DNA from 3 places in the Actinoplanes sp. NBRC 101535 genome. Region 2 is predicted to be linked to each of the others. Evidence: riboswitches for the same ligand, from Rfam matches in the RefSeq annotation. Region 2 holds a riboswitch; each other region holds the start of a gene.
The links. A riboswitch is a leader RNA that binds a small molecule or an ion and turns the genes downstream of it on or off. The one in region 2 is predicted to bind cobalamin.
Positions count from the first base shown of each region.

Region 1 (9,218 bases), on a different contig from region 2:
CGGCGGCGGGCGCGGGTGGGCTGCGCGAGGAGCAGGGCGGCTGCCGCCGCGGGCAGGGCCAGCAGGGGCGGGTGGCCGGTCGCGGTGCGTGCTTCGGTGCGGCGGATCATGGCGTACGCGCGGAGTGCCGTCCGCGCCCCGCGGCCGGTGGCGGCGCCCGACCAGAGGCGCAGTGCCTCGGCCGTGTCCGCCGGGGCGCCGCTGCGGGCCAGGGCGTCGGCGAGCCGTACCCGGATCCGGGCCGTCGCCGCCGGTGACAGGCCCGGTTGCCGGGAGACCGCCCGGAGTACCGTCGCCGCCTCGGTGTGCCGTCCGGCGTCGGAGAGCAGCCAGCCGTACGCCTCGGCCGCCGCCACCGGGGGCACCTGCCGCCACCAGGCTGCGAAACGTGTTCCGAAGTCGGGATCGCCCAGTGGGCGGGCGGGCCAGGCCGGCAGCGCACCGAGTTGGGCGCGCAGCACGTCGACCGCCCGGCCGGGGCGGGGCTGGGACGGATCGACCGCGGCGAGCCGGGCGGCGACCCGGTCGGTCAGTGCGGCGGCCACCCAGTCGAAGCGGCCCGGCCGCAGCAGGGGCACCAGTGTCTCGAAGACGTCCAGGTCCCGGCCCGAGTGCCCGACCACCAGCAGGTGACCGCTGTCCACTGCCGCGCACAGCGCCCGCCGCCGGTCCGTGTCGAGGAGGACACCTTCGAGGTCCTCCATCGTGGGCCGTAACGGCACCACCATCGCGTCGGCGTCCGCGTCCACCGAGCCGCGTAGCTTCACCAGCAACGGCCGATGGTCGAGGTCCAGCCTGCCGGGCGCCGACACCACCCGTAGTGGAGGCGAGGGCGGCATCTCCGCCCGCCATGCGGCGAGCGCCCGGTGGTACGGCTCCGGCGCGTCCGGGGGCAGCGGGGTCTGTCCGGTGAGCAGCGCGTACCCGAGCTCGATGCCGTTGTCGAAGTTGAGCGTGATCTGCAGAACGCCGCGTGCGGCGAGCAACGCGCAGAGGAGGTGCTCCTCGGACGGCAGGCGAACCCGCATCAGGTCGAGGACCCCGGCGACCGTGCCGTGTTCCACGCAGTCCTCGATGCAGCCCAGGACATTGCGCCGCCCGTCGATGTCCGGTTCGTCGGCCATCGGCTCGCCGGTGAGCGCCGCGGCGGCCTCGGCGCATCCGGTCAGCATCGCCGCGTGGAACTCGTCGCCCAACGGCAGCCCGGCGGGGTGTCCCCGGGAGACACCCGCGCCCGTGAGTACCGCCGAGGCGACGACCATGACTCGCATGGTAGGAGTGGATCGCTGCCGGGGCTGTCGGCTTTCGGCCCGCCGGGGTCACGCTCCGACGCGCTGCACCAGGGCACTGAGCAGGGCGGCGGGGATCTCCGGACGGTCCACGGTGACCGCGAACCGGCGACCGCCGTGCAGGTGCAGGACCAGGCCGGGGCCGCGGCGCAGGACCATGGCCGAACTACCCGGGAGGATCCGGTAACCCCAGCCGCCCCATGCCGCCGGGTTGATCTCCATGACCTCGACCGCGGCGATCTTCGAAAGAGCGACGACCTTCAGGGGTACGCCGAGAAGTCCCGCGACCAGGCGCAACCCACGTCGGTCCACGGTCAGCCGGAGCCGACCGAAGAGGACCAGCACGACGGCCACCACCGCGACGAGCAACCACATCGGGCGCTGCCCGGTCAGAGCGAGCAGCAGAGCCACCGCCCCGCCCGCCGCCGGCAGCCCGGTGAGCAGGGGCGCCCGCAGACTCGTCGCATAGGCGGCCCGCTCGCTCGGCCCGAGGTCGAGCGGGTCCACCCCGGACGGGATCTCCGCGGCCGACGGGGTGGCCGGGCCGGCCGCCCAGCGGGGCACGAGTCCCCAGGCCAGGCCGCCGAGGAAGAACAGGATGCGCCAGCCCAGCCGGGTGTCGGCCGGGTTCGCCACGGCCGCGGTCGCGGTGGCGACCCACATGCCGGCGGTGCTGCCGGTGACCGCCCCGGCGGTGGCCAGCGTGACCCCGGTGGCGTAGCCGTGCCGCTGCCCGCGGGGTGTGCGCGCCACCATCACGATCGCGGTGATCACGGCGGCGACGGTGATCGCCACCAGCAGCGCGGCGAACCGGGGTGTCGCACTGAACCGGTCCGCGGCGCCGGTCGCGTTCCAGTGTGTCGCGATCGGGTCCGGCAGGTCGCCGGCCCAGAACCACCAGGTGATCGGGATGATCACGGCCGGTGTCCCGGCCAGGGCTGTCGCCGCCCACCGTCGCCTCATGTCCACGCCTCTCTCATGATCGCCACCATTTCGTCCTCCCCCAATCCCTGTCGGTGCGCCTCGCGGACGAAGTGCCGGGCCAGCTCGACCAGGCGCAGCCGGGCCGCGTCCGCATCTCCGCGGATCACCGCCCCGCGACCCCGGCGTAGCTCGATCAGCTCCTCGTCGCGCAACCGCCCGTAGGCACGCAGCACGGTGTGCAGATTGACGTCGAGCAGGTCGGCCAGCTCGCGGGCGGCCGGCAGCCGCTCGCCCGGTGACAGCTCTCCCCGCATCAGGGCGCCGCGCACCTGCGCGGCGATCTGGTCGGCCAGCGGCTCGGTCGCGGCCACGTCCACCCGGAACAACATGTTTGCATTCTACTAGAACAAGTCGCAACGGTAGAGTCCCGGACATAGATCAACTAGGGGATGGACGAGACACCGTGCTTCGCATGCGCACCACCGCCGCCGTGACCGCTCTGACCCTGGCCCTCACCGGCTGCCAGTCGGGCTCCACCGCTTCCCCCTCCCCGGCCGCCTCCTCCCCGGCGGCCGCGGCCACCGACAACGGTGTGGCGGCGCTCGAGGCCGACGCGATCCTGGCCAAGGCCAAGGCGGCGCTCGCATCCGCCAAGTCGTTCCAGGCCAAGGGCCGCACCAACCTGCAGGGCCAGGACACCGACGTCGACCTCAAGGTCAGCGGCGCCGACTTCAGCGCCGTCATGTCCTTCGACAAGGTCAAGGTGGAGCTGATCGCCGCCGGCGAGGGCAAGTTCCTGCGCCCCAACGAGGAGTTCCTGGCCATGGCGGCCGGCGCCGAGCAGGGCAAGCTGATGGCCCAGTCGATCAACGGCCGGTGGATCTCGGCCGGCGGCGCGGGCGGCGAGGCCTTCGCGCAGATCTTCACGATCGGCACCGTCGACGAGTTCCTCGCCCCGGACGGCACCCTCACCAAGGGCGAGCAGAAGGAGATCGACGGCAAGCCGGCGATCGGCCTGAAGGACGCCGGCGACACCGGCACCGTGCTGTGGATCGCCACCACCGGCGAGCCGCTCCCGCTGCAGATCACCGGCAAGGACGGCGACGCCGTGGTGTTCAGCGACTTCGGGGCGACGTTCAGCGACATCGTCGCCCCGCCCGCCGACCAGATCTACGTGCTCGGCTCCTGACCCGTCCCTCCCGGGCCGGCCGCCCAAGCCGGTGTGCACGGGCGAGAGTGCCGCCGCGGCCGGCCGGACACGTTTCGTGCTCAGGGCGCCGAAGCCCGCCCGCGTGGTGACTTCAGGCGCGCTGGGCGCCCGAAGTCACCACGCTGGTGTTGGACCGTGGTGATTTCAGCCGCGCTGGGCGCCACAAGTCGCCACGCTGGTCGTGGGGTGTGGTGATTTATGGCGCGCTGGGCGCCCGAAGTCACCACGGTCGCGGCGGGGCGTGGTGATTGCGGCCGTGCACAGAGCCCCGAGTCACCACGCGGACGCTGATCACGAAACGTGTCGGGAACACCCGCAGCGCCACCACGTCCGGATCCGGACAGAACCTGACCTCAATGGTGTCTAGCCTGCCTACATGGGGAAAGCGGAACTGGACGAGCTGATCGTCGCGGACGCCGGCGCACTGCGGGCGTGGCTGACCGGGAACCACAGCACGTCCGAGGGGGTCTGGCTTGCGCTGACCCGCAAGGGCGGCACGGTCACCGCGCTCACCTGGCAGCAGGCCGTCGACGAGGGCCTGTGCTTCGGGTGGATCGACGGCCAGGCCCGCAAGGGCGACGAGGCGATGTCCTGGATCCGGTACACCCCGCGCCGGGCCCGCAGCATCTGGTCGCGGCGCAACGTGGAACACGTCGCCCGGCTGGAGGAGGCGGGCCTGATGCAGCCCGCCGGCCGGGCCGCGGTGGAGGCGGCGAAGGCGGACGGCCGGTGGGCGGCCGCCTACGCCCCCTCCTCGGAGGCGGAGGTGCCCGCCGACCTGCTGGCCGCCATCGCCGCCGAGCCGGCCGCGCAGGCCATGTTCGACGTGCTCACCAAGACGAACCGTTACGCGCTGATCCACCGCCTCGGCTCGGTCAAACGTCCCGAGACGCGTACCCGGAAGATCGCCGAGTTCGTCGCGATGCTGGCCCGCCACGAGGCGCACCACCCGCAGAAGGCCCGGCCGCCGGCGCCGTGAGTTACCAGCGGTCGTGGTGCAGGGCGTCCACCAGGGGTGCGCGGGACCGCCAGCCGTGGCGTTCCAGGTCGGGGACCTCCTGCAGGTGGGAGACCGGTCCCAGGCACAGCCACGCCACCGGGCGGATCCCCGGCGGGATGTTCAGCAGATCGGCGACGAACGGTTCCCGGTAGAACGAGACCCACCCGACGCCGAGGTCCTCCGCGGTCGCCGCCAGCCACAGGTTCTGGATCGCCAGGCAGACCGAGTAGAGCCCGGCGTCGGCGATCGCATGCCGGCCCAGCACCGCGGGACCGCCGCGCGACGGGTCGTAGGTGACCACCACCGACAGCGTCGACTCCAGCACGCCGTCGATCTTGATGCGGGCGAACCGTTCGGCCTCCGCGCCGGTCAGCCCTGCTGCGAAGACGGCGCGCTCGTCGCGTACATGAGCATGGAAGGTCTCCCGAAGGGCGCGATCACGGATCAGGATGAAATCCCAGGGCTGCGACATGCCCACGCTGGGTGCGGCGTGGGCTGCGTTCAGGACCTTCTCGAGTACGCCCGGAGCGATGTCCCCACCGGTGAACTCGGCCCGAACGTCCCGCCGGGAATGGATGACACCATACAGATCAGACAAAGCAGCTCCCGCTGGATCCCACGCGAGGCCGGTCTTCGGACTTCCGGATCGTCACCTCACCGCCCGCCTTCCCAGCCATGGTGGCCAGTGGCTGCGCCGGAGCGCGTGGGCGGCAGCTCCCCGGTCACCGCGGCGGGCTCCGTGCCGGACTCACACCGGCTTCCCGATTCTCCCCGGCGGCGAGCGGCCGCCGGGGCACCTCGCTGACAGTTAGTGCCACCGATCACCCTATCGGTCGGCGCAAGGCGCGGCGTTTGACCCGATGGTCACTATGGGCATGGGCGGAGTTCGACATACCGGGGAGGACGTTGTGGACCTGCAGGACTACCTGACGGCGATCGTGTTCGGGGCGATCATCGGAGTCGTCGCCCGGATCGTGCTGCCCGGGCGACAGAGCATCGGCATCATCCCGACCGTGCTGATCGGCATGGGCGCCGCGGTGGCCGGCACGTGGGTCGCCGACCGCTGGGAGCTGCACAGCGACAACCTGTTCACGGTGACCGGCCGGACCTTCGACTGGGCCGTGGTCGGCGTGCAGGTGGGCATCGCCGTCGTCGGCGTGGCGATCGCCGCCGTGCTGGCCAAGACCTTCACCACCGACCGCGACTCCGACTGACGGCCGGCGACCGCGGCTGACTACCGGCGACCGCGACTCCGGCTGACTACCGGCGACCGCGGCCCCGGCCGGCGACCGGTCCGAGGTCAGCGTCCGGCCAGGTCCGCGAAGGCCCTGACCATTTTGTACGCGGCAGCGGTCGCCGCGGCCTCGGCGCGCTCGGCTGCGGCCCGCAGCGCGCCCAGGTCGAGCCCGTCCGCGGACAGGGCCGCCTCGTCCCAGGTGGACAGCCGGTCCGCGCCGACCTCGGGGTGGAACTGGAGTCCCCAGGCAAGCTCGCCGACCCGGAACGCCTGAACCGGGCAGGCCGCACTCGACGCGAGCAGCACCGCCCCCGGTGGCAGCGCGGTCACCTGGTCCCGGTGGTTCTGGATCACCGGTACGGCCGGTCCGAGCCCGGCGAACAGCGGGTCACCGGCCGCCTCCGGCCGCAGCGTGATCTCGCACGACCCGCGCTCCGGCTCGCCGTGATCCGCGGTGACCGCACCGCCTGTCGAGACGGCAAGCAGTTGCGCGCCGAGACAGATCCCGAGCAGCGGCACGCCGGCGTCGACGCAGGCCCGGACCAGGTCCCGTTCGGCCGGCAGCCACGGCGCGCGCCCGTCGTCGTCCGGCAGGAACCCGCCGCCGAGCAGCACCACCGCCTGATGGCCGCCGGGCCCGGTGGGCACGTCCGGTCCGTGGACGACCCGCGGTTCCCGGTCGCCGAGCCAGTCCAGGAGACGTCCGGGACCGCTACCCGGCGAGTTCTGCACGATCATGATCGACACGGCCGTCAGTATGCCCGGCGGCGTCCCGGTTCCACGAGGGCACCGACCGCGCCACCACCGCCACCAGGGCGATCGCCGCGGCGGTCAGGAACGGGTGCTCGACCAGGTGGTCGGTGACCGGTTCCAGCGGATTGCCGCCGATCATCGTGGTCCGTTCGGCGAACCAGGCCGCGGCCAGCACGATCCCGGTCCCGGCGACCACGATCCGGAACCCCGGGTAGAGCCGGGTGCGGTCCAGAGCCAGGAACGACGGCATCAGCAGGGCGACCACGATCAGCTGGGTCAGTTCGATGCCCAGGTTGAAGCCGAGCAGATCCGTCACCAGCGACTCCCGGCCGAGCCCGAGGTCGGCGACCAGCGCGGCGAACGCCAGCCCGTGCATCAGCCCGAATCCGGCGGCGATCCACGCCTCGCCGCCGCGGACCAGGGGCCGGATCGCGTGCACCCCGGAGACCAGCACGGACAGCGCGATCACGCTCTCCACCAGCCGGACCGGCAGCGACACGTAGCCCAGGGAAGCCAGCGCCAGCGTGATCGAGTGGCCGGCGGCGAACGCCGTGACCACATGCACCACCCGCAGCCAGCTCCGCCGCGGATCGCCGGCGCGCACCCACCGGCCGGTGCGGGCCAGCAGCGGTGCGGGCAGCAGCAGCATGATGAGGAAGAGCAGGTGGTCGGCGCCCTCGGCGATGTGTTCGATGCCGAGCCGCATCGCCGCGAGGAACCCGGTCTGCGGCGCGACCACGCCGGCCGCCGGGACGGTCAGCGTCTGCCGCTGCCAGGTCAGCGTGCCGGCCACCGCGTGCTCGCCATCGTCGGCCGGCCGCAGCCCGACGAAGACCTGATGCACGGCCAGCCGGTGCAGGATCGCCGTCCAGGTGAGGGTGAAGTCGCCGACCGCACCGCCGGGCGGTGTCAGCACCAGGTCACAGATCAGGTGGTCGACGTCGTCGACCCGTTCCACCCGGCCGCCGCTGATCTCCAGCTGCCAGGGCGTGCCGTCGGTGCCCGCCGCCGCGCTGTGCTCCCGCAGATATCCGCGTAGATCGCCGAGTTCCGCGGGCTGTGTGACCGAGGCCGCGGTGAGCGACCGGCCGAGCGCGGCCGCCAGCCGGTCGACCGGCAACTGCACACTTCCGGTCACCCGGTCCGGGGCGACATCGAGCAGGATCGCGGTGGCGCTGAGCGGGTGCGCCGCCGCCGGCTCCCCGGCGATCAGGATCCCCATCGTGTACGCCGCCGCGAGAAGCACCGCGATCCCACGCCATGGCCGGTTCGTTCTCATGAGCACCCCCGTGCGCCTTCCCCGGGGCTGTCGATCGTGCGAAGCTCCGGACATCCATTGTAGACAGTAGGAGGAGCGGGGATGACCATGCAAGATCGACCGTCACGGATCTGGAGGCGCCGAGCCGCCACCCTGGCCGCCACGGCCCTGATGGCCACCGGCGGTGTCGTGGTGACCACGGCCGGACCGGCCTCGGCGACGCAGGGCAGCGCTCTGCACATGCTGCTCTGCCACAGCTGGCGCTCGTCGGTGAGCGCCGTCGCCTGTCACTGAGCGCCACCCGGGCAGTGCCGCCCGCCGACCGTGGTCAGGCGGTGGTGGGCGGCACTGTCTCCTGGTGCCCTGCTCCCGAACGGCAACCGGCGGGCACCGGGATCGCCCTCAGCCAAAGCTGATCATGGTTGTCGCAACGCGGACGGGGGAGTGGGCGGCGCGGACGGGGAGTAGGCGGCGCTTGCGGGGAGGCCGCGGGCGGGGGAGCAGGAGGTCAGGGGGAGCAGTCGTCGGTGGCGGCGAGGAGCCGGGGGTGGGTCCTCGAGGCCGCGGTCAGCGGTCGCCGCCGGTGCAGCCCGGTTCCGGCGCGGAGGAGGATCCGCGCCGGGACCGGGCGTTCGTGCTGCCCGGGCCGGGGTGCTCTCAGCAGGGGCCGGAATCGTCCGATGGGAGCAGGGACGATCCGGCCCGCCGGCGACGTGCCGGGGATGGGGGTACCGCTGCCGTGCCGCTCACCCTGGCCAGCATCAACCTGCACTGCGGGCTGGACCGGTACGGGTACGCCTACCCGGTCGAGGAGGCGATCGCCGCTCTGGACACGGACGTCGTCCTGGTGCAGGAGAACTGGCGCCCGCGTGGCGGGGTGAGTCTGGCCCGGGCGGCGGCCGGCGACTGCGGCTACCCCGGGTACGCCGAACTGCCGATGACCGGCGACGTGGACCTGCCGGGCCTGGCGGTGGCCCCGCGGGCGCCGGACGAGATCGGCGCGTGGGGGATCGCCGTGCTGAGCCGGCATCCGATCACGGTCCGCACCCCGATCGGGCTGGGTGCCGCCCCCGGTGACGTCATCGGTGACCGGTCGGCGCAGGTCGTCGAGGTGGCCGGCCTGCAGGTGGTGAACGTGCACCTCACCCACCGGCTGCCGTACGGCCCGGCGCAGTTGCTCCGGCTGCGGCGCGGGCTGGCCGGAGACTACCGCCCGACGGTCATCGCGGGGGATTTCAACATGTTCTGGCCGACGATTCTGCTGGCCCGCCCGTACCGTCAGGCGGCCCGGGGGCGGACCTGGCCCGCGCACCGGCCGCTGGCCCAGATCGATCACATCCTGCGGAGTCCGGGCCTGCGGATCCGGAGGTCCGGGGCGATGCGCGGGGTGGGCAGTGATCACCGCCCGATCCGGGTCGAGGTGGAGGTCCCGCGGCGCACACCCGGACGGCATCCGGATATCGCCGCGCTCCGCCCTCCAGCTCGACACCGGCCGTGAGGGTCAGGGGACGATCGGGGCCGGCGGGGTCGCGCCGGTGGCGAGGTTC
Region 1 is NZ_BSSY01000008.1:197,368-206,585, forward strand. Features, by position in the region: gene QSK32_RS23255 (hypothetical protein) at 1-1,262, opposite strand, end outside; gene QSK32_RS23260 (DUF1648 domain-containing protein) at 1,320-2,252, opposite strand; gene QSK32_RS23265 (GntR family transcriptional regulator) at 2,249-2,602, opposite strand; gene QSK32_RS23270 (hypothetical protein) at 2,686-3,402, shown strand; gene QSK32_RS23275 (YdeI/OmpD-associated family protein) at 3,800-4,402, shown strand; gene bluB (5,6-dimethylbenzimidazole synthase) at 4,404-5,021, opposite strand; cobalamin riboswitch at 5,033-5,236, opposite strand; gene QSK32_RS23285 (GlsB/YeaQ/YmgE family stress response membrane protein) at 5,332-5,637, shown strand; gene QSK32_RS23290 (type 1 glutamine amidotransferase) at 5,724-6,398, opposite strand; gene QSK32_RS23295 (HupE/UreJ family protein) at 6,373-7,692, opposite strand; gene QSK32_RS23300 (hypothetical protein) at 7,774-7,965, shown strand; gene QSK32_RS23305 (endonuclease/exonuclease/phosphatase family protein) at 8,411-9,169, shown strand; gene yidC (membrane protein insertase YidC) at 9,173-9,218, opposite strand, start outside.
Region 1: it holds a riboswitch for cobalamin, as region 2 does, so the genes downstream of both, bluB (5,6-dimethylbenzimidazole synthase) here and metE (5-methyltetrahydropteroyltriglutamate--homocysteine S-methyltransferase) in region 2, are expected to answer to the same signal.

Region 2 (9,218 bases):
CTGTACTCCGGGTTCGACATCGACGTCGCGTACATGATCGCGGTGGGCCTGGGTTATCAGCGGTCCGAGGTGCGTTTCATGCCGATCGAGAGCAAGGAACGGGTCCGGATGCAGGCCCGTGACGGCGACGACCTGGTGCCGGTCGACCTGGTGATCGCCGGCCTCTCGAACAGCGGGGACCGGGGCAAGAACACCGGGCTGACCATCCCGTACCTGAAGACCACGGTGACGCTGGTGACCCGGTCCGGCCGCCCCGCGGTGCGTTCCCTGCACGAACTGCCGAAGGGACAGATCTGCCTGACCGGCGTCTCGACGCTGGCCGCGCGGATGAACATCCCGGTGACCGTCCGGCCGACCTGGACCGCATGCGTCGAGGGTGTGCTGAAGGGCGACTTCGCCGGGACACTCGGCGACGCGGCGCTGCTGGCCGGGTTCGTCGCCCGGCACCACGACGGGCTGATGGCCCACGACGTCGGAGTGGACACGCCCGAGGAATGGGTGGTCAACACCGGGGAGAACACCGCCCTGCGCCAGCTCGTGGAGTCGGTGTTGCAGAGCTCGTGGGCGGACGACCACGACACCCGGTGGGAGGAGGCGTACGCCCGGCACTTCCTGCCGTCGGACAGGTGGATGTCCGGCCAGCAGGTCGCCGTGTCGGCGCAGCCGAAGGATGAGGCTGAGGGGTTCCGGATCGGGGAGCTCCGTGAGTGAGCGCCGCCGTGCGACGCAGGGGGCGCTCGCGCTGCTCCCGGTGTTTCCGCTGGCCCTGCTCGTCGGCCGGGTGTGGCTGATGGGCAACGGCGATCCGCAGACGATGATCCTGCTGATCGCCAACCTCAGCCCGGCCGGCCTGATGGTGGTCCTGTTCGGATCACTGCTCTGGATGGTCCCGATCCTGCTGCTCACGGCTCGGCTGGCGGAGGGGTACCGGCGGATCAGCGACCCGTCCGGCGGGTGGCCGTTCGGCCTGAACCTGCGGGTGCCGCTCTGGCTGACCGGGGTGGCCGCGTGCGTCGCCGTGCTCACCTGGCAACTGCGGTACCTGCCGGCGCTCGGCGCGATCCTGGTGGTGATCGTGGCGCTCGGGTTCCGCGAGGCGTACCCGGGGAACCGGCTGTTGATCCTCGCCACCGGCGTCGGGCTGCCGGTGCTGGTGCTGGCCGCCGAGTACTACCTGATCTTCGTGGACGCGGTGGAGGCCGCCGTGCTGGACGGCCAGGCCGTCACCGGTCTGTTGCTGCTCCTGCCGCCGCTGCTGGCGGTGTTCCTGACCGGCCCGCTGCCGGCGTTCGCGGCCCGGCCGGCGATCCTGCTGCCCGCGCTGAGCGTGCTGATCCTGGTGCCGATGCTGATCACCACGTCGTACCTGCGGGCCCCGCTGCTGCCGCTGGTCGCGATCGAGGTGACCACCGAGGAGGGGCAGGAGCCGTTCCCGCCGGTGATCGTGGGCTACGTGATCACCGCCCAGGATCACGTGGTGACGGTGATGGACCGCGAGGGGGCGGTCGTCTTCGTCGGCAGCGACCGGATCGGCGGCCAGGTGCTGTGCCCGGCGTCCGGTGACGACGAGGAGCCGGCGGTCGCGTTCCTCGGCTGGCCGGCCGACCGTTCCCTGATCGACCAGCTTCTGCCGGAGGCGGACACCGTCGAGACGGACCGCCGCTGCCAGGGCCGGGTCCGGAGCACTGTCACGGACGCGGCGGGCGGGCCGTGATCGCGGTGTCATCCGGGTGGTGGGAGCGGGCGAGCCGGGTCGCCGTCCCGGCGCCGGCGCCGTCGTCCTCCTCGGTGTCGCCGCTCCAGGGCCCCGACCGTCGTCGATCGGCCCGCTGGTAGCCTGCTGCACATCCTTGGCAACAGCAAACCAAGGGCGTCGGATCGCTGACCGGGCGCCCGATGAAAGGTCCCGCCGATGAAGGCGTTCCGCCTCCTCGCCACCAGCGCCGCCGCGATCCTGCTCACCGCCGGATGCGGTGCCGGCTCCACCGCCGAGACCACATCGGGTACGCCCGCCGGCGGATACCCGCTGACGCTGACCAACTGCGGCGCCGAGGTCACCTTCGACAAGGCCCCGGAGCGGGTGGTGCTGCTCAAGAGCGCCGCCGTGCCGTACCTGCACTCGCTCGGCGTGCTGGACCGGGCCACCGCGCGGGCCGGGCTGTACCCGACGGAGTACTACGACGCCGCCACCCAGGCCGAGATCGACAAGATCCCGCTGCTGACCGACAAGACCGACACCAGCGGCCACCTGCAGATCTCCAAGGAGGTCGTGATCAGCCAGCAGCCCGACCTGGTGCTGGGCGAGGTCGACAACCTGTCCCGCGACACGCTGTCCGCGGTGGACATCCCGCTGCTCGAAGAGCCCACCATGTGCCCGGGCAACACGACGAAGCCCACTTTCGACGACATCTACTCGCAGATGCGTACCTATGGAAAGGTCTTCGGCAAGGACGCCGAGGCGGCCGTCAGTGCTCTCCAGGAGCGCGTGTCGAAGATCGGCAAGGTCGAGGGCGACCGCACGGCGGCGGTGCTCTACCCGACCGTCGGCGGCGGGGTCACCTACGCCTACGGTTCGGCGAGCATGGCCGAACCGCAGCTGGAGGCGGCCGGGTTCACCAACGTCTTCGCCGACAGCAAGGAGCGTGTCTTCGAGGTGACCCTCGAGGAGCTGCTCGGCCGCAACCCCGACGTGCTGATCCTGCTGTACGGCGACGGCGACCCCGCCGCGGTCCAGAAGGCGATCACCGACCTGCCCGGCGCCGACAAGCTCAAGGCCGTGAGCGGCGGCAACGTCCTGCCTCAGCTGTTCAACTTCACCGAGCCGCCGTCCCCGCTCTCCGTCGACGGCCTGCAGAGGATCGTCGAGCGGTTCAAGACCGCCGCGTGACCGCCGTGCGTCCCGGGGCGGGCGGCGACGCCCGCCCCGGACCGGTTCAGCCCGCCCGGACCTCCGCGGCGGCCGCGACCAGGTTCCGCAGCGCGGCCTCCACCTCCGGATAGCCGCGGGTCTTCAGCCCGCAGTCCGGGTTGACCCACAGCCGGCGGCCCGGCACGGCGGCGACCGCCCGGCGCAGCGCACCGGTCACCTCACCCCGCGACGGCACCCGCGGGGAGTGGATGTCCCAGACCCCGGGCCCGACGCCGCGGCGGTACCCGGCGGCGGCCAGATCGCCGAGCACCTCCATCCCGGAACGGGACGCCTCGAGGCTGGTGACGTCCGCGTCCAGGCCGTCGATCGCGCCGATGACCTCGCCGAACTCCGAGTAGCACAGGTGGGTGTGCACCTGGGTGCCGTCCGCCACCCCACTGGTGGCCAGCCGGAACGCGCCGACCGCCCAGTCCAGGTAGGCCTTCTGCGCGGACGCCCGCAGCGGCAGCAGTTCGCGCAGGGCCGGCTCGTCGACCTGCACCACCGTGATGCCGGCCGCCTCCAGATCGGCGCACTCGTCGCGCAGGGCCAGCGCCACCTGGTCGGCGGTCGCCGCCAGCGGCTGGTCGGTGCGCACGAACGACCAGGCGAGGATGGTGACCGGCCCGGTGAGCATGCCCTTGACCGGTTTGGCCGTCAGCGACTGGGCGTAGCTGGACCAGGCCACCGTCATCGGCGCCCGGCGCGCCACGTCACCGAAGATGATCGGCGGCCGGACGCACCGCGAGCCGTACGACTGCACCCACCCGTGGTCGGTCGCCGCGAACCCGTCGAGCTGCTCGCCGAAGTACTGGACCATGTCGTTGCGCTCGGGTTCGCCGTGCACGAGCACGTCCAGGCCGAGCTCCTCCTGCAGCCGGATGACGTGGGCGACCTCGGCACGCATCCGCTGGGCGTAGCCGTCGGCGTCGAGCGTCCCGGCACGCAGTGCGGCACGGGCGGCGCGCAGCTCGGCGGTCTGCGGGAACGAGCCGATCGTGGTGGTCGGCAGCGGCGGCAGCTGGAGACGTTCCTGCTGGGCCGCGGCCCGCGCCCGGTAATCGCCGCGCTGCCGGTCGGCGGGGGAGAGCGCGGCCAGGCGGGCGCGGACCTCGGTGCGGCGCCAGGTCTCGGGAGCGGGCGACAGGGGTACGGGCGCCGGCCCGGTCCCGTCCCGCAGCGCCGCGCCGAGCAGCACCACCTCGTCGACCTTCTGCCGTGCGAAGGCCAGTCGTTCGCGCAGTTCCGGCGCGAGCCGGGTCTCCGCGTCCAGGTCGGCCGGCACGTGCAGCAGCGAGCAGGAGGCGGCGACGGCGACGTGGTCGGCGAGCGCGGTCAGCGTGGTGCCGGTGGTGATCGCGGCCCGCAGGTCGGTGCGCCACACGTTGTGCCCGTCGACCAGCCCGGCGACGATGGTCTTGCCCGGCAGCGGTCCGGCGGCGGCGAGCCGGGACAGGTTGGCGGGTCCGGCGACGAAGTCGAGGCCGATCGCCTCGACCGGGGTGCGCAGCAGGGCCGGCAGGGCGTCGCCGAGGTCACCGAAGTAGGTGGCGACGAAGATCTTCGGCCGGTCGGTGAGGGCGCCGAGACGGGCGTACGCATCGTGCAGGGCGCTGATCTCGTCGATGGTGCGGTCGGCGACGTAGGCGGGTTCGTCGAGCTGCACCCAGGCGACCCCGGCGCCGGCGAGGGCGGACAGGATCCGCGCGTACGTGTCGACCAGGTCGCCGAGACGGGCGAACGGGTCGTCCCCCTTGGCCAGGAGCAGGAACGTGGCCGGCCCGACCAGCACCGGTCTCGTGGTGATGCCGTGCGACTGCGCTTCCGCGTACTCCGAGACGGGTTTGACCGGGTTGGCGGTGAAGACCGTGTCGGGGGAGATCTCCGGAACCAGGTAGTGGTAGTTGGTGGCGAACCACTTGGTGAGCTCGAGCGCCGGTTCGGCGTCGACGCCCCGCGCCATGGCGAAGTAGGTGTCCAGCTCGGACAGGCCGAGCCGCCGGAACCGTTCGGGGATCGCGCCGACGGCGACCGCGGTGTCCAGAACGTGGTCGTAGTAGGAGAACGTGTTGGACGGGATCGCGTCCAGCCGGGCGTCGCGCAGCGTCCGCCAGACCTCGGCGCGCAGCCCGGCGGCCGTGTCCTCCAGCGAGGCGGCGTCGATGGTGCCCGACCAGTAGGCCTCGACGGCCTTCTTCAACTCCCGGTTCGCGCCGATGCGCGGATAGCCGAGGACGGTGCTCTGACCGAATGCGGTGTGATCCACCGGTGTCTCCCTCCCTCGAAGCGGCCGGCGGGCACGCGAAAAGAGGGGGTTCACCCCTGGTCCTCCCGAGGGACCGCCGGCGGCGCCCACCGGTCGGCGGGCGCGGCGCCGGCAGGTCTTCGGACTCGTGGGCACGCGTGCTTCCTACCGGCCGTCGCTTCCCAGACCGTCGCCGGTCCAGTGCTTCATGACGACTTTCGTTCCCACTCACCGCTGCGGGGCAGTCCCGGTCTCCCACCGGGTTCCCTCTTACGACGCCCCGCCTGGCGGGTGGGGCGAACCGGCACCGCGGGTCACTCTACCCGGCCTCCGGCCCGGCTCAGCCGAAGGATTTCACCGCCGTCCAGTCGGTGGAGATGACGATCTCGTCGGAGATGCCGACGCTGGTCTCTCCCGGGTGGTAGAGGCGGATGTTGCCGTCCGCGCCGGCCGGCTTGAGCGAGGCGACGACCGCACCCGGCTTGCCGTGGCGGATCATCATGGTGCCGCTGGCCATGTTGCGGAACAGCAGGTCGGGAGTGCCGTCCAGGTCGACGTCGGCGATGTTGACCACCTTCCGGGCGGTCAGTGCCCAGGCGGTCCGACGGGATCCCTGACGCGCTGGGAGGCGGTCGAGGACATCGCCGTACTGCCGGACGACTTCGACGCGATCGCCATCGGTGTGGAGATGACCGTGCGGGGCGAGATCTCCTGACTTCGCCCGGGAGTAAAAGGGGCAGGGAAGACCGGGGGCGCGTCCTATAGTCGGCGGATGCAGCGGAAGCGAGTGACTCTGGCCGATGTCGCGGCCGCCGCCGGGGTGTCCAAGGCGGCCGTCTCCCGGGTGCTCAACGACGCGCCGGGCGTGTCGGCGCGGACCAAGGAGCACGTCCGGGCGGTGATCGCCCGGCTGGACTACCGGCCGGACTCGGTGGCCCGGGCCCTCGCGCACGGGCACGGCGACGTCATCGAGCTGGTGATCGTGGACGATCCGTCGGTCTTCGGGACCAGTCCGTACTACGGCCGGGTCACCGCCGGGATCCTCCAAGAGCTGGCCGGCAGCACCGCGCAGCTCAGGGTGCACGTGGTGGAGCGGGCTCAGGCGTCGGAGCTGATCGCCACGATCGCCGAGTCGGTGAGTCTCGGTGTGCTGCTCAGCAATGTGGAGCCGGAGCTGGCGGCGGCCTTCTACGAGCAGTGCGACCGGGTGGTGACGATGGGCCCGTCCGCTCCGGGGGTCCCGTTCGTGGACGTCGCCAACAGCGACGGTGCCGCCGCCGCGGTGCGGCATCTGCACGAGTCGGGGCGCCGCCGGATCGCGGCCCTGCACGGGCAGGAGGGCAATCCGTGTGCGGACGCCCGCCGGGACGGGTTCCGGCGGGCGGTGCGGGAGTTGGGGATTCCGGAGATCTCGCTGACCGGGAAGTTCCGGCGTGAGGTGGGTTATGAGCTGGCGACGCGGCTGGTCGCCGAGGAGCCCGGGGTGGACGCGATCTTCGCCGCCTGCGATCTGCTGGCGATCGGGGCGATGCAGGCGCTGGGTGACGCGGGGCGGCGGGTGCCGGCCGATGTGGCGGTGGTCGGGTTCGACGACAGTGTGATCGCCGAGTGTGCGACGCCGCCGATGTCATCGGTGCATCAGCCGGTGGAGATGATGGCCGCCGCGGCCACCCGGGCTCTGGTGCACCGGCAGGTCGCGCCGTTCTGGCGGTGTGTGTTCCCGGCGGACCTGCGGGTGCGGCAGAGTTCCAGGGCAGGGCTTTGAGGAACGGGCGGTATTGCCGGACACCGAGTGTCACGGATCGACACATGACCAACTCTTGATGCTATTGACTGAAGAAGTGGAGGTGATGGCGCGGATCACCACCGGCAGTCCGAGAACGATCAGCAGAGGCGCGGGCCACCACCGCGGGAACCAGTCCCCGTCCGACAGGTTGGTGAAGCCGACCGCCAGCATCGACAGCGGAAGGCTCAGCACCGCGATCACCGGCGGAAGGCAGCCGGGCCCGGCCGGCGGCCCGCCCCTCCACCACACCACCAGCTCCGAGGCCGCGGTGAGTGCGGCGTACACGAGGGCCGCGAAGAGCGGGATCGTGACGAGCCCGTACCACGACTCCGGCCATGCCGAACCGGGAATGCGCGCCCGGTCCACGGTGACCGGGGTGCCGTGCCAGAGTCCGACGTCGACGTCGTCGCCCGCGCTCAGGTGCAGGGACACCTCGATCGTCCGGCCGCCGGACAACGCGATCGTCGCCGAGTGCCCGGTGCCGCCGGTCTCGCGCCCGTCCTGCCCGGAGTGCGACGGCGAGCTGCTCGTCGCGGTCACCTCGCCGGCGACGTGCGTCAGGCAGGTGTCCGGGCAGGACCGGGCGTGCCCGATCGCCCCGGCCTGCCAGATCCAGTAGGTGAACAGTGTGCCGATCAGTGCCGCGACCGCGCTGTGCCGGATCGGTGCCCGCCGGGGAGATGCCATGTCGCCCAGTCGAGCCGCGCGACGTAAGAGTCACGTTCGGATCAGGTTACGGACCGATTCGGATCAGGACTACTTCGGCAGGACCGGGGCGGGGCCGTTGTCGACGAACGAGAACGTCGTCGCCAGGTTCGCGTCGCCCAGTTCCTCGGCGATCAGCCCGGTACGGGGGAAGTACTGCAGGAACGCGCCCTGGTTGTGGATGCCGTAGGTCGGCCGCCCGTTGTCCTTCGCGGTCTGCGCGACAAGCGTGAACAGCTGGCCGGCCCGCTTCGCGTCGCAGGTGGTGGCCACCGCGGTCAGTGGGTTGCTGCCGTTGTTGCGGATGCCGATGCAGGCCGCCTTCGGGCCGTCGCCGGCCTTCGCGGTCTTGATCTGGTACTTGTCGCCGACCGGGGAGAGGACGAAGAGCCCGTACGCGGGTTCGCCGTCGATCAGGTCGAGCCGGCCCTTGCCGTCGATGCCGACGATCGACTCGAACGACGGGAGCGGCTTGATGACGACCTGCCGTTTGCCGGTGAGGATCGGGTCGGCGGCGGCCGCGGCGGCCGGGTTCGCGGCCAGCGCGCCGAGGGCCAGGCCGGTGGCGGTCAGGGCGCCGAGGACTGCGGTCTTCTTCACGGTGGGCTCCCGGGGTGTGGTGGATGTCGTCTGTGGATCCCACAGTCGTCCTCCGGCGCGTACCCGGTGGCGTTCTGCCCGTTTCGCGGCACGAATGGTGGAGACATCGCGGCCCGGATCGATCTTGCTGTTACCCTGTTGCACATTATTTGCAATAGCGGGGTGGGGGAGTCCGGGTGGCCGGGGCCGTACGGCGATGGATGATTCTTGCCGAGATCATGCACCTGCCCGCCGTCCCGCGGCTGCTGGTGCTCACCCAGCTGGCCTTCAACGTCGGGTTCTACCTGGTGCTGCCGTTCCTGGCCGGGCACCTCGCCGAGGACCTCGGACTCGCCGCGGCCACCGTCGGGCTGGTGCTCGGGCTGCGTACCTTCAGCCAGCAGGGACTCTTCCTGATCGGTGGGGTGCTCGCCGACCGGTTCGGTGCCCGGCCGGTCGTGCTGACCGGCTGCGTCGTCCGCGTCGCCGGTTTCGTGGTGCTCGGCCTCGCCGGGAACCTTCCGCAGGTCCTCACCGGTGCAGTGCTGACCGGTGTCGCCGCCGCGCTCTTCTCGCCCGCGGTCGAATCGGCGCTGGCCCGCGAAGGCGGCCGCCTGGAAACGGCCGGCCGGGTCCGGCGTACCGACCTGTTCGCGATGTTCTCCGCCGCCGGGGAAGTGGGCGCGGTGACCGGTCCGCTGCTCGGCACCCTGCTGCTCGCCGCCGGATTCCGGAGCACCTGCCTGGCCGCCGCCGTGGTGTTCGTGGCCATCTGGTTCATGCACTGGCGCCTGCTGCCCGCCGAGCCGGGCGCGCACGCCGGCGAACCGGTCCGCGACGGGCTTCGGGAGGTGTTCGCCAACCGGCGGTTCCTGGCGCTGGCCGCGGCGGCGAGTGCCGGGCTGCTCGCGTACAACCAGCTCTACCTCGCGCTGCCCCTGGAACTGGCGAGGGTCGGCGCGACCTGGGCGCTCGGCTGGCTCTTCGCCGCCGCG
Region 2 is NZ_BSSY01000007.1:193,689-202,906, forward strand. Features, by position in the region: gene QSK32_RS21135 (transporter substrate-binding domain-containing protein) at 1-711, shown strand, start outside; gene QSK32_RS21140 (hypothetical protein) at 704-1,714, shown strand; gene QSK32_RS21145 (ABC transporter substrate-binding protein) at 1,913-2,887, shown strand; gene metE (5-methyltetrahydropteroyltriglutamate--homocysteine S-methyltransferase) at 2,934-5,174, opposite strand; cobalamin riboswitch at 5,268-5,474, opposite strand; gene QSK32_RS21155 (hypothetical protein) at 5,494-5,727, opposite strand; gene QSK32_RS21160 (LacI family DNA-binding transcriptional regulator) at 5,926-6,918, shown strand; gene QSK32_RS21165 (hypothetical protein) at 6,949-7,626, opposite strand; gene QSK32_RS21170 (hypothetical protein) at 7,696-8,244, opposite strand; gene QSK32_RS21175 (MFS transporter) at 8,421-9,218, shown strand, end outside.

Region 3 (9,218 bases), on a different contig from region 2:
GGCATCAACGCCCTCTCCGGCCCGCTGCACGGCGGCGCCAACGCGGCGGTCCTCGAGATGCTCGAGCAGATCCGCAAGGACGGCGGAGACGTCAACTCGTTCGTCACTCGCGTGAAGAACAAGGAGAAAGGCGTCAAACTGATGGGCTTCGGCCACCGGGTCTACAAGAATTACGACCCGCGCGCCGCCATCGTCAAGAAGGCCGCCCAGGAGATGCTCTCCACCCTGGACAAGCCGGACCCGCTGCTGGAGATCGCCTTCAAGCTCGAGGAGATCGCCCTCTCCGACGAGTACTTCATCTCCCGCAAGCTCTACCCGAACGTCGACTTCTACACGGGCCTCATCTACAAGGCGATGGGTTTCCCGACCAAGATGTTCACCGTTCTCTTCGCCATCGGCCGTCTCCCGGGCTGGATCGCCCAGTACCAGGAGATGATGCTCGACCCGGCTAACAAGATCGGTCGCCCGCGGCAGATCTACACCGGTGCTCCGGTGCGCGATTTCGTGCCGCTGGATCAGCGCTGACCGTCGTATTTCGTACGCATTTCGAGAGCGCCCCGCCGGCTTCGTGCCGGTGGGGCGCTCTCGTGTCGGGGTATGAGGGTCCGCAGACATCGGAGAGGGGCATGCATGGACGTCGTGATCGGCATCGACACCGGGACCACCGCTACCAAGGGGGTGGCCGCCACCACGACCGGTGAACTCCGGGCACTGGCCAGCGTCCACTACCCGCTGTCGGTCCCCGGGCCCGGCCGCGCCGAACTCGACCCGGCCGCCCTGGTCGACGCCGCCCTGCAGGCGCTGACCGATGTGGCCCGCCAGTGCCGGGAGCGCGGCGACCGGGTGGCGGGTGTCGCCCTCAGCTCGTTTCTGCACGCGCTGGTCCCGATGGACGATGCCGGGCGGGCACTGGGACCCGTCGTCACCTGGGCGGACAATCGTTCCGCCGCGCAGAGCCGCCGGATCGCGGCGGACGGGGCGGGGGCGGCGCTGCAGGCGCGTACCGGCACGCCGGTCCACCCGATGTCCCCGCTCACCAAACTCGCCTGGTGGTCCGAGACCGATCCCGATCAGCTGCGCGACACCCCGCGCTGGGGCGGGGTGAAGGAGCTGATCGTCGCGGCGCTCACCGGCGGTCCCTTCCTCGTCGACCTGTCGGTCGCCTCGGGCACCGGCCTCTACGACATCCACGCACGGCAGTGGGACCCCGCGGCCGTCAAGATCGCGGGGGTACGCGCGGAGCAACTCGCCGAGGTCGTCCCCACCACGTCCCGGCTGACCCTGTCCACCGCGGTGACCACCGCCGCGGGCCTGCCACCCGGCACCCCACTGATCATCGGTGCCGCCGACGGCCCGCTCGCCAACCTCGGCGTGGGCGCGACCCCGCCCGGCGTGGCAGCGGTCTCGCTGGGCACGTCCGGTGCACTGCGGACCGTGGTCGACCGCCCGGCCGCCGACGAGGCCGGGCGCCTCTTCTGCTACGCGCTGACCGAGGACCGCTGGGTCGTGGGGGGAGCGGTCAACAACGCCGGGTCGGTGGTGCGCTGGGCCTCCCAGTCCCTGACCGGTGTCCCGGACCCCGACGGCTCCTCCCCGGTGGAACCGGCCGACGGCCTCGACGCGGAACTGCTCGCCGAGGCCGCCACGATCCCGGCCGGCAGCGACGGACTGCTCTGCCTGCCGTACTTCCTGGGCGAACGGGCTCCGTGGTGGCGCCCCGGCATGCGCGGCGCCTACCTCGGCCTGCGCCGCGAACACCACCGCGCCCACCTGGTCCGCGCCGCGGTGGAGGGCGTCTGCCAGCAGCTGGCCCTGGTCCGTGACTCCTTCGAGGCCGAGGGTGTCGCCCTCACCGAGATCCGGGCCACCGGCGGCGCCGCGGCCTCCACGCTGTGGGTGGCGACCCTGGCCGGCACGCTCGACCTCCCGGTGTCGGTGGCGGACATCCCCGAGGGCACCGCCCTGGGCACCTGCCTGCTGGCCTGGCACGCCCTCGGCGAGCTGCCCGACCTGGACCGGGCCGCCGCCCTGGTGCCGACCGGCGAGACGACCCGGCCCGACCCGCGGGACGCCGCGCTCTACCGGCGTCTGCGCCCACTGGTGGAACGCTCCGCGCTGGCCGTCCTCGACGTGGTGACCGAACTCGACGAACTGGCGCCCGAGCCCCTGCCCGGGACGGAGAAGGCCGTCTGACCTCCGGGGCCGGTGTGAGGGATGTCCTGCGGGCGGGGGCCGCGTTGACGGTTCCACCCCGGGTAGGAAAGAGTGGCCGGGAGCGGTAGCGGAGGAACCCGGTGCGAATCCGGGGCGGTCCCGCCACTGTGACCGGGGAGCGACCTGCCGGCAGAGACGCCACGACCTGCAACGGCGGGCCGGAAGGCGGAGCGGGGAGCGTCGATCCGGGAGTCAGGAGACTCCGGCCGCTCGTGCCACCGTCGCGCGGGCGTGGATACCCGCCGGAAGGGAACCCCGTGACTGTTCCGTACCCGTTCTCGGCCGTGGTCGGCCTGGACGATCTGCGGCTCGCCCTCCTCCTCACCTCCGTGTCGCCGGCCGTCGGCGGCGTGCTGGTCCGCGGCGAGAAGGGCACCGCCAAGAGCACCGTCGTCCGCGCGCTGGCCGGCCTGCTGCCACCGGTCACCGTGGTGCAGGGCTGCCGGTTCGCGTGTGATCCGCAGGCGCCCGACCCGGACTGCCCGGACGGCCCGCACCCGGACGGCGGACCCGACAAGGACCGCCCGGCGAACCTGGTGGAACTGCCGGTCGGCGCCACCGAGGACCGGGTGGTGGGCACACTCGACCTTCAGCGCGCGCTCAGCGACGGGGTGAAGGCCTACGAGCCCGGCCTGCTGGCCGCCGCGCACCGCGGCGTGCTCTACGTCGACGAGGTGAACCTGCTCCCCGACCACCTGGTGGACCTGCTGCTGGACGCGGCCGCGATGGGACGCGCCCACGTCGAACGCGACGGGGTCAGCGTCAAACACGCGGCCCGGTTCCTGCTCGTCGGCACGATGAACCCGGAGGAGGGCGAGCCCCGCCCGCAGCTGGTGGACCGGTTCGGCCTGGTGGTGAACGTGGCGGCGCCCCGCGACGCGGTGCAGCGTGCCGAGGTGGTGCGGCGGCGGCTGGCGTACGAGGCGGATCCGGCCGGGTTCGCGTCCCGGTTCTCCGCGGACGAGCGACGCTACGCGGCCCGGATCGCGGAGGCCCGTGCCCGGCTGCCGCTGGTGACCCTGCCCGACGAGGAGCTGGACCGGATCGCCCGGGTCTGTCTCGCCTATGGCGTGGACGGGATGCGGGCCGACATCGTGGTGGCGCGGTGCGCGGTGGCACTGGCCGCCTGGCACGGCCGGGACACGGTGACGGCCGAGGACGTGGCGGGCGCGGCGCGGCTGGCCCTGCCGCACCGGCGGCGCACCGACCCGCTCGACCCGCCGGGCACCGACGAGGAACGGCTCGAGGAGGCGCTGGCCGAGGCCGAGCGTCAGGCCGAGCAGGAGCGCGCATCGCAGGATCAGGCCGATCGGGACCCGGACGGCGGTCCCGACGGTGACGGTCCCGATGGTGACGGTGACGGTCCCGATGGCGATGGTGACGGTCCTCCGGAGGGCGGCGGGGGCGGTGAGCCGCGAGGTCCGCGTGACGGCGGCGGGCCGCAGGGCGGTTCCCACCCCGGCGACGGTACGCAGGGGAGCACCGCGACTGACGACCCGGCGGATCCGGGGCCGGACCCGGCGAGCGGGCAGCCGCAGACCTCGGGGGCGATGGCGAGTGCCGGGGCGGCGTACCGTACCCGGACCCTGCGGATCTCGGCCCGCGGCGAGGGGGGACATGCCGGACGGCGGTCGCCGGCGTTCGCGCGCCGGGGCCGTGTCGTCGGGAGTCGCGTTCCGGCGGGGAAGCCGACCGGGGCGCCGCATCTGACGGCGACGCTGATGGCGGCTCTGGAACGGGCCGCCGCGGGCGCCGACGCCGCGCCGGGACGATCCGTCACGCCGGGAGGATCCGTCACGCCGGGACCTTCTGGGGAGCCGGGACGATCCGTGGTGCCGGGACGTTTCGGGACGCCGGGACTGCCTGTGCGGACGGGACCGGTCGTGCGGGTCGAGCCCCGCGACCTCCGGGAATCCGTGCACGTCGGCCGGGAGGCGAACCTGGTGCTGTTCGTCGTGGACGCGTCCGGATCGATGGCGGCCCGCAAGCGGATGACCCTGGTGAAGACCGCGGTGCTGTCGTTGCTGCGGGACGCCTACCAGCGACGGGACCGGATCGGCATGATCACGTTCCGGGGTGCGGACGCCGAGGTGGTGCTCCCGCCCACGTCCAGTCACGAGGTCGGCGTGATGCGGCTGGCCGCGCTGCGGACCGGCGGGCGCACACCGCTGGCGGCCGGACTCCGTGCCGCCGCGGCCACGATCGCCACCGAGCGCCGCCGGGACCCGCGACGCCGGCCGCTGCTGGTGCTGGTCACCGACGGCCGGGCGACCAGCGGGCCGGACCCGGTGGGTCTGGCGCCGCTGCTCAGCGGTGTCTCGGCGGTCGTCGTCGACTGCGAGTCCGGTCCGATCCGGATCGGTCGTGCCCGTCGGCTGGCCGCCGCGCTGCGGGCCGACGTGATGCCCCTGGAGCAGTTGCAGGCCGCGACCGTTCTCGGTGGGCGTGCCGCGGCCGGCTCTCCGTCCGGAGCCGGCTCCACGGCCGGTGTCGCGGGCGACCGGGCTTACCGCCGGGCGGCGTGATCCACCGGTTCTGAAGCCGCCGGCCACGGAGAGTCCCCGGTCGCCGCGGTGCGCCGCCGGGCCGGGCCACCGCCGCCGGGCCGGGCCACCGCCGGTGGGTGGGTGGCATGAGCCGGGCCGTGCGTGATCGCCGCGGGTCCCGGGACGACCGGTATTCGGCGGGAACGGATCCGTGCGTACCCCACATGAATTCGATCTTGGAGAGGGCGAGCGAGCATGCCGCAAGGGAAAGTCACCACTGTTCCGGACGACGGACTGACGACGCGGCAGCGACGCCGGCAGGCGGTGTTCGCCGTGCACACCGGGCCGGGCAAGGGCAAGTCGACGGCCGCGTTCGGGATGGCGCTGCGCGCGTGGAGCGCGGGGTGGCCGGTCGGCGTCTTCCAGTTCGTGAAGTCGCAGAAGTGGAAGGTCGGCGAGGAGACCGCGCTGAAGGCCCTGAACGGGGTCAACGGTACGCCGGTCACCTGGCACAAGATGGGCGAAGGATGGTCCTGGATCCAGAGGGCCGGCACCGAGCGTGACCACGCCGCCGAGGCCGCCGAGGGCTGGGAGCAGATCAAGCGGGACCTGGCCGCCGAGACGCACAAGTTCTACGTGCTCGACGAGTTCACCTATCCGATGAAGTGGGGCTGGGTCGACGTCGCCGAGGTGATCTCGGTGATCCGGGACCGCCCGGGCACGCAGCACATTGTGATCACTGGACGGGACGCCCATCCGGACCTGATCGAGGCCGCCGACCTGGTCACCGAGATGACCAAGATCAAGCACCCGATGGACGCCGGCCGCAAGGGACAGCAGGGCATCGAATGGTGAGCATCCCCCGGGTGGTGATCGCCGCGCCGGCCTCCGGGCACGGCAAGACCACGGTGGCCACCGGCCTGCTCGCCGCGTTCGCCCGGCGGGGCATGACGGTGGCGCCGTTCAAGGTCGGGCCGGACTACATCGACCCGGGCTACCATGCGCTCGCCGCCGGCCGCCCGGGCCGCAACCTGGATCCGGTGATGGTCGGCGAGGAGACCGTCGGCCCGCTGTTCGCGCACGGTTCGGCGGGCGCAGGCATCGCGATCGTCGAGGGCGTGATGGGCCTCTACGACGGCCGGACCGGCGCCGGGGAGCAGGGTTCCACCGCGCAGGTCGCCGATCTGCTGCAGGCCCCGGTGATCCTGGTGGTGGACGCCGCCGCGCAGGGCCGTTCGGTGGCCGCGCTGGTGCACGGTTTCCGGAGCTTCGGCACGGTCCGGCTGGCCGGGGTGATCCTGAACCGGGTCGGTTCGGACCGTCACGAGCAGATCCTGCGGGACGCCTGCGAAGAGGTCGGCACGCCCGTGCTGGGGGCGATGCGCCGGGCGGACGCGGTCGCCGCGCCGTCCCGCCACCTCGGTCTGGTGCCCGCGGCCGAGCGCCGGACCGAGGCGCTGGCCTCGGTCGACGCCCTCGCGTCGCTGGTCGCGTCGTCGATCGACCTCGATGCGGTGGCGGCGGTGGCCCGGTCGGCGCCGCCGCTCGACGTCACCCCGTGGAGTCCGGTCGCCGAGGAGCCGGCGCAGGGCGCTCCGGTGGTCGCGCTCGCCGGTGGTCCGGCTTTCTCCTTCGCGTACGCGGAAACGGCGGAACTCCTCGCCGGCGCCGGAGCGACGGTGGTGACCGTGGACCCGTTGCACGACACCGCGTTGCCGGAGGGGACCCGGGCGCTCGTGGTCGGCGGCGGTTTCCCCGAGGTGTACGCCTCCGAACTGTCCGCCAACGATCAGTTGCGGACGGCGGTGCGGGAGTTCGCGTCGGCGGGCGGGCTGATCTCGGCGGAGTGCGCGGGGCTGCTGTGGCTGTGCCGGACGCTGGACGGTGCGCCGATGTGCGGTGTCCTCGACGCGGAGGCCGCCATGACGCCGTCGCTGACGTTGGGTTACCGGGATGCGGTGGCGCTGAGCGACAGTCCCCTGGCGCCGGCGGGTTACCGGGTGACCGGCCACGAGTTCCACCGCACGGTCGTGCACCCGAGGTCGGGGGTGCTGCTGTCGCCGGCCGCCGGCGCGGCGTGGGCGTGGCGGGGGGCGGATCCGGAGGGTTTCGCGAGTCCGTCGGTGCACGCGTCGTACCTGCACCTGCACTGGGCCGGTCACCCGCAGATGGCAACCCGTCTGGTCGGGGCTTGTTCCTAGGACTCGGGGCCCGCGCGGGGACCGCCCGGGACGAGCTGGCGGCGGCGGTCGCGGCGGCCCTGCGGACGGCCCGGGTCGGGGAGCGGCAGATCACGGTGCTGGCCACGCTGGACCGGCGGGCTGCGGAGGGGCCGGTGCGTGCTCTCGCGGCCGGTCTCGGGTGGCGGCTGGTCGGGTATCCGGCCGCCGTGCTCGCCGGACGGGCGGTGCCGGGCCCGAGCGCCGCGGTGCTGGCCGCGGTCGGAACGCCGTCGGTGGCCGAAGCCGCGGCGTTACGGGCCGCCGGGGTGCAAAGTCTGCTGATTCTACCCAAACAGGTCTTTGCTCGGGTGACCGTTGCGATCGCCATACCTCGTCCGGGTGGCGATCCGACCATTTGCGAGAAACATTCGGAAAGTCGGACCTGACCCGTTCCCGGCCGTGAGAATCGGCTCGTGCTCTCGTCTCGGAGGGACGTGCGCCGGTGGGTCGCGATCGTGGTCGTCGCCGCGGTCGCCGTCGCCACCAGCGGCAGGTCCGCAGTGCTGGCCGCGTCCAACAGCTACGCCACGTCCGCCCAGGCGTTACGGCTGAGCCTGAACGTGCTCAACGGCGTGGTGCCGCTGACCCTGAACAGTCCGAACGCCGCACAGACCTGGGTGGACGGCGGCCCCACCGCCACCCAGTCGGTCGCCAACGGCGGGCTGAACGCGCTCGGCGTCTCGGTGCTGAACCTCGGCGCGGTCACCGCCACCGCCGGGCCGGCCACCAGCGGCGGCGGGGGCCGGGCCCAGGCCGACGTGGCCGGGCTGGGGCTGCTCGGGGCGGCCGGCATCAGCACCGGCGCGATCAAGACGAGTTGCGTGGTCAACTCCTCCGGGATAACCACCACCGTCGACATCGCCAACCTGAAGCTCGGCGGCTCGCCGATCCTCAACCCGGACGCCAACCTCAAGCTGAACCTGCCCGGCCTGGCGTCGGTGACCATCGACAAGCGGACCGCGACCTGGAACACCAGCACCGGCAAGTTCGACTACAACGTCCGCGCGCTCGACGTCGGCCTACTCAACGGCGCCCTCGGTGTGATCGCCAACGGCAGCGTGGTGGTCGCCGAGTCGGTCTGCTCCGGCACGATCAAACTGGGCACGATCACCACCACGCCGGTCGCGCTGGCGCCGGGCGAATCGGGCACCGCCACCGTCACGGTGACCAACGTCGGCGACACCGGTGCGCAGAACACCACCGTGAAGATCCCGCAGCCGCCGGCCACGTACGTCGTCGACCTGCCGACCAGCACCGGCGGCGGGACGTGCAGCACGGCGGATCCGGCGTACATCGTCTGCACCGGGGTGACCGTGCCCGGCACCGGCAACGCGAAGATCTCGCTCCCGGTCCGGCTCAAGGCGTCGGCGGCCTCGAACACCGCCGCCTGGGCCCCGGCCGTCGGCACGATCAGTGCCACCAGCGTGCCGGTGCCGCAGGCCCCGACGGCGACCATGGAGATCACCGGCGGCGGCACGCTCGCCACCGGGCTGGCCCGCAAGTCGCTCTCCGGGACGGTCACCACGACCCCGGTCACCCTGCCGGCCGGCAAGATCGTCACGCCGCGGCTGACGGTCGCCAACACCGGTCCGTCGGACGCCCTCACCACCATCACGATCCCGCTGACCAGCCTCCCGGCCGGTGTCACCGTCGAGTCGGCGACCGCGGGCGGCACGGCGTGCACCGTCACCGGGTCGATCGTCTGTTCCGGGATCACCGTGCCGGGCGGCGGGTCGGTCGCCGTCGACCTCAGCACCTCCGCCTCCCTCGCCGCCGCCGTCAACGCCACCTGGGACGTCTCCGGGGTGACCGCACCGCTCAACGGCACCGCGGTGACCGGTGCGGGCCGGCTGCTCACCATCGGGTACCCGGACGTCAACCTCACCGGCGGCGTCACGATCACCCCGGCCACCGCGACACCCGGCGGCGCGCCGGCCACCGCCACGATCCAGGTGGCCAACTCCGGCGCCGCGGCGTCCCAGTCGACCACCATCACGATCCCGGCGCCGCCGAGCGGGTACACCGTCGGCACGGTCACCAGTACGAACGGCGGCACCTGCGTCACCGCCACGTCCGGCGTCACCACGTGCACCGGGGTGACCGTGCCGGCCGGCAAGTCGACCACGATCTCGGTGCCGGTCACCCTCGCCTCCGGGGCCACCGCCACCTGGGCCGCCGCCACCGGCACCCCGGTCACCGCGACGGCCGGCCCGGCCGGCGGCACCGCCACCGGCACGATCGTCACGCCCGCCCCGCGGTACACCCTGGGCGTCACCGCGGACGTCCCGGCCGAGGG
Region 3 is NZ_BSSY01000001.1:519,211-528,428, forward strand. Features, by position in the region: gene QSK32_RS02235 (citrate synthase) at 1-525, shown strand, start outside; gene QSK32_RS02240 (gluconokinase) at 631-2,193, shown strand; cobalamin riboswitch at 2,286-2,416, shown strand; gene QSK32_RS02245 (VWA domain-containing protein) at 2,427-4,739, shown strand; gene cobO (cob(I)yrinic acid a,c-diamide adenosyltransferase) at 4,956-5,555, shown strand; gene QSK32_RS02255 (cobyrinic acid a,c-diamide synthase CobB) at 5,549-6,901, shown strand; gene QSK32_RS02260 (cobalamin biosynthesis protein) at 6,892-7,308, shown strand; gene QSK32_RS02265 (beta strand repeat-containing protein) at 7,357-9,218, shown strand, end outside.
Region 3: it holds a riboswitch for cobalamin, as region 2 does, so the genes downstream of both, QSK32_RS02245 (VWA domain-containing protein) here and metE (5-methyltetrahydropteroyltriglutamate--homocysteine S-methyltransferase) in region 2, are expected to answer to the same signal.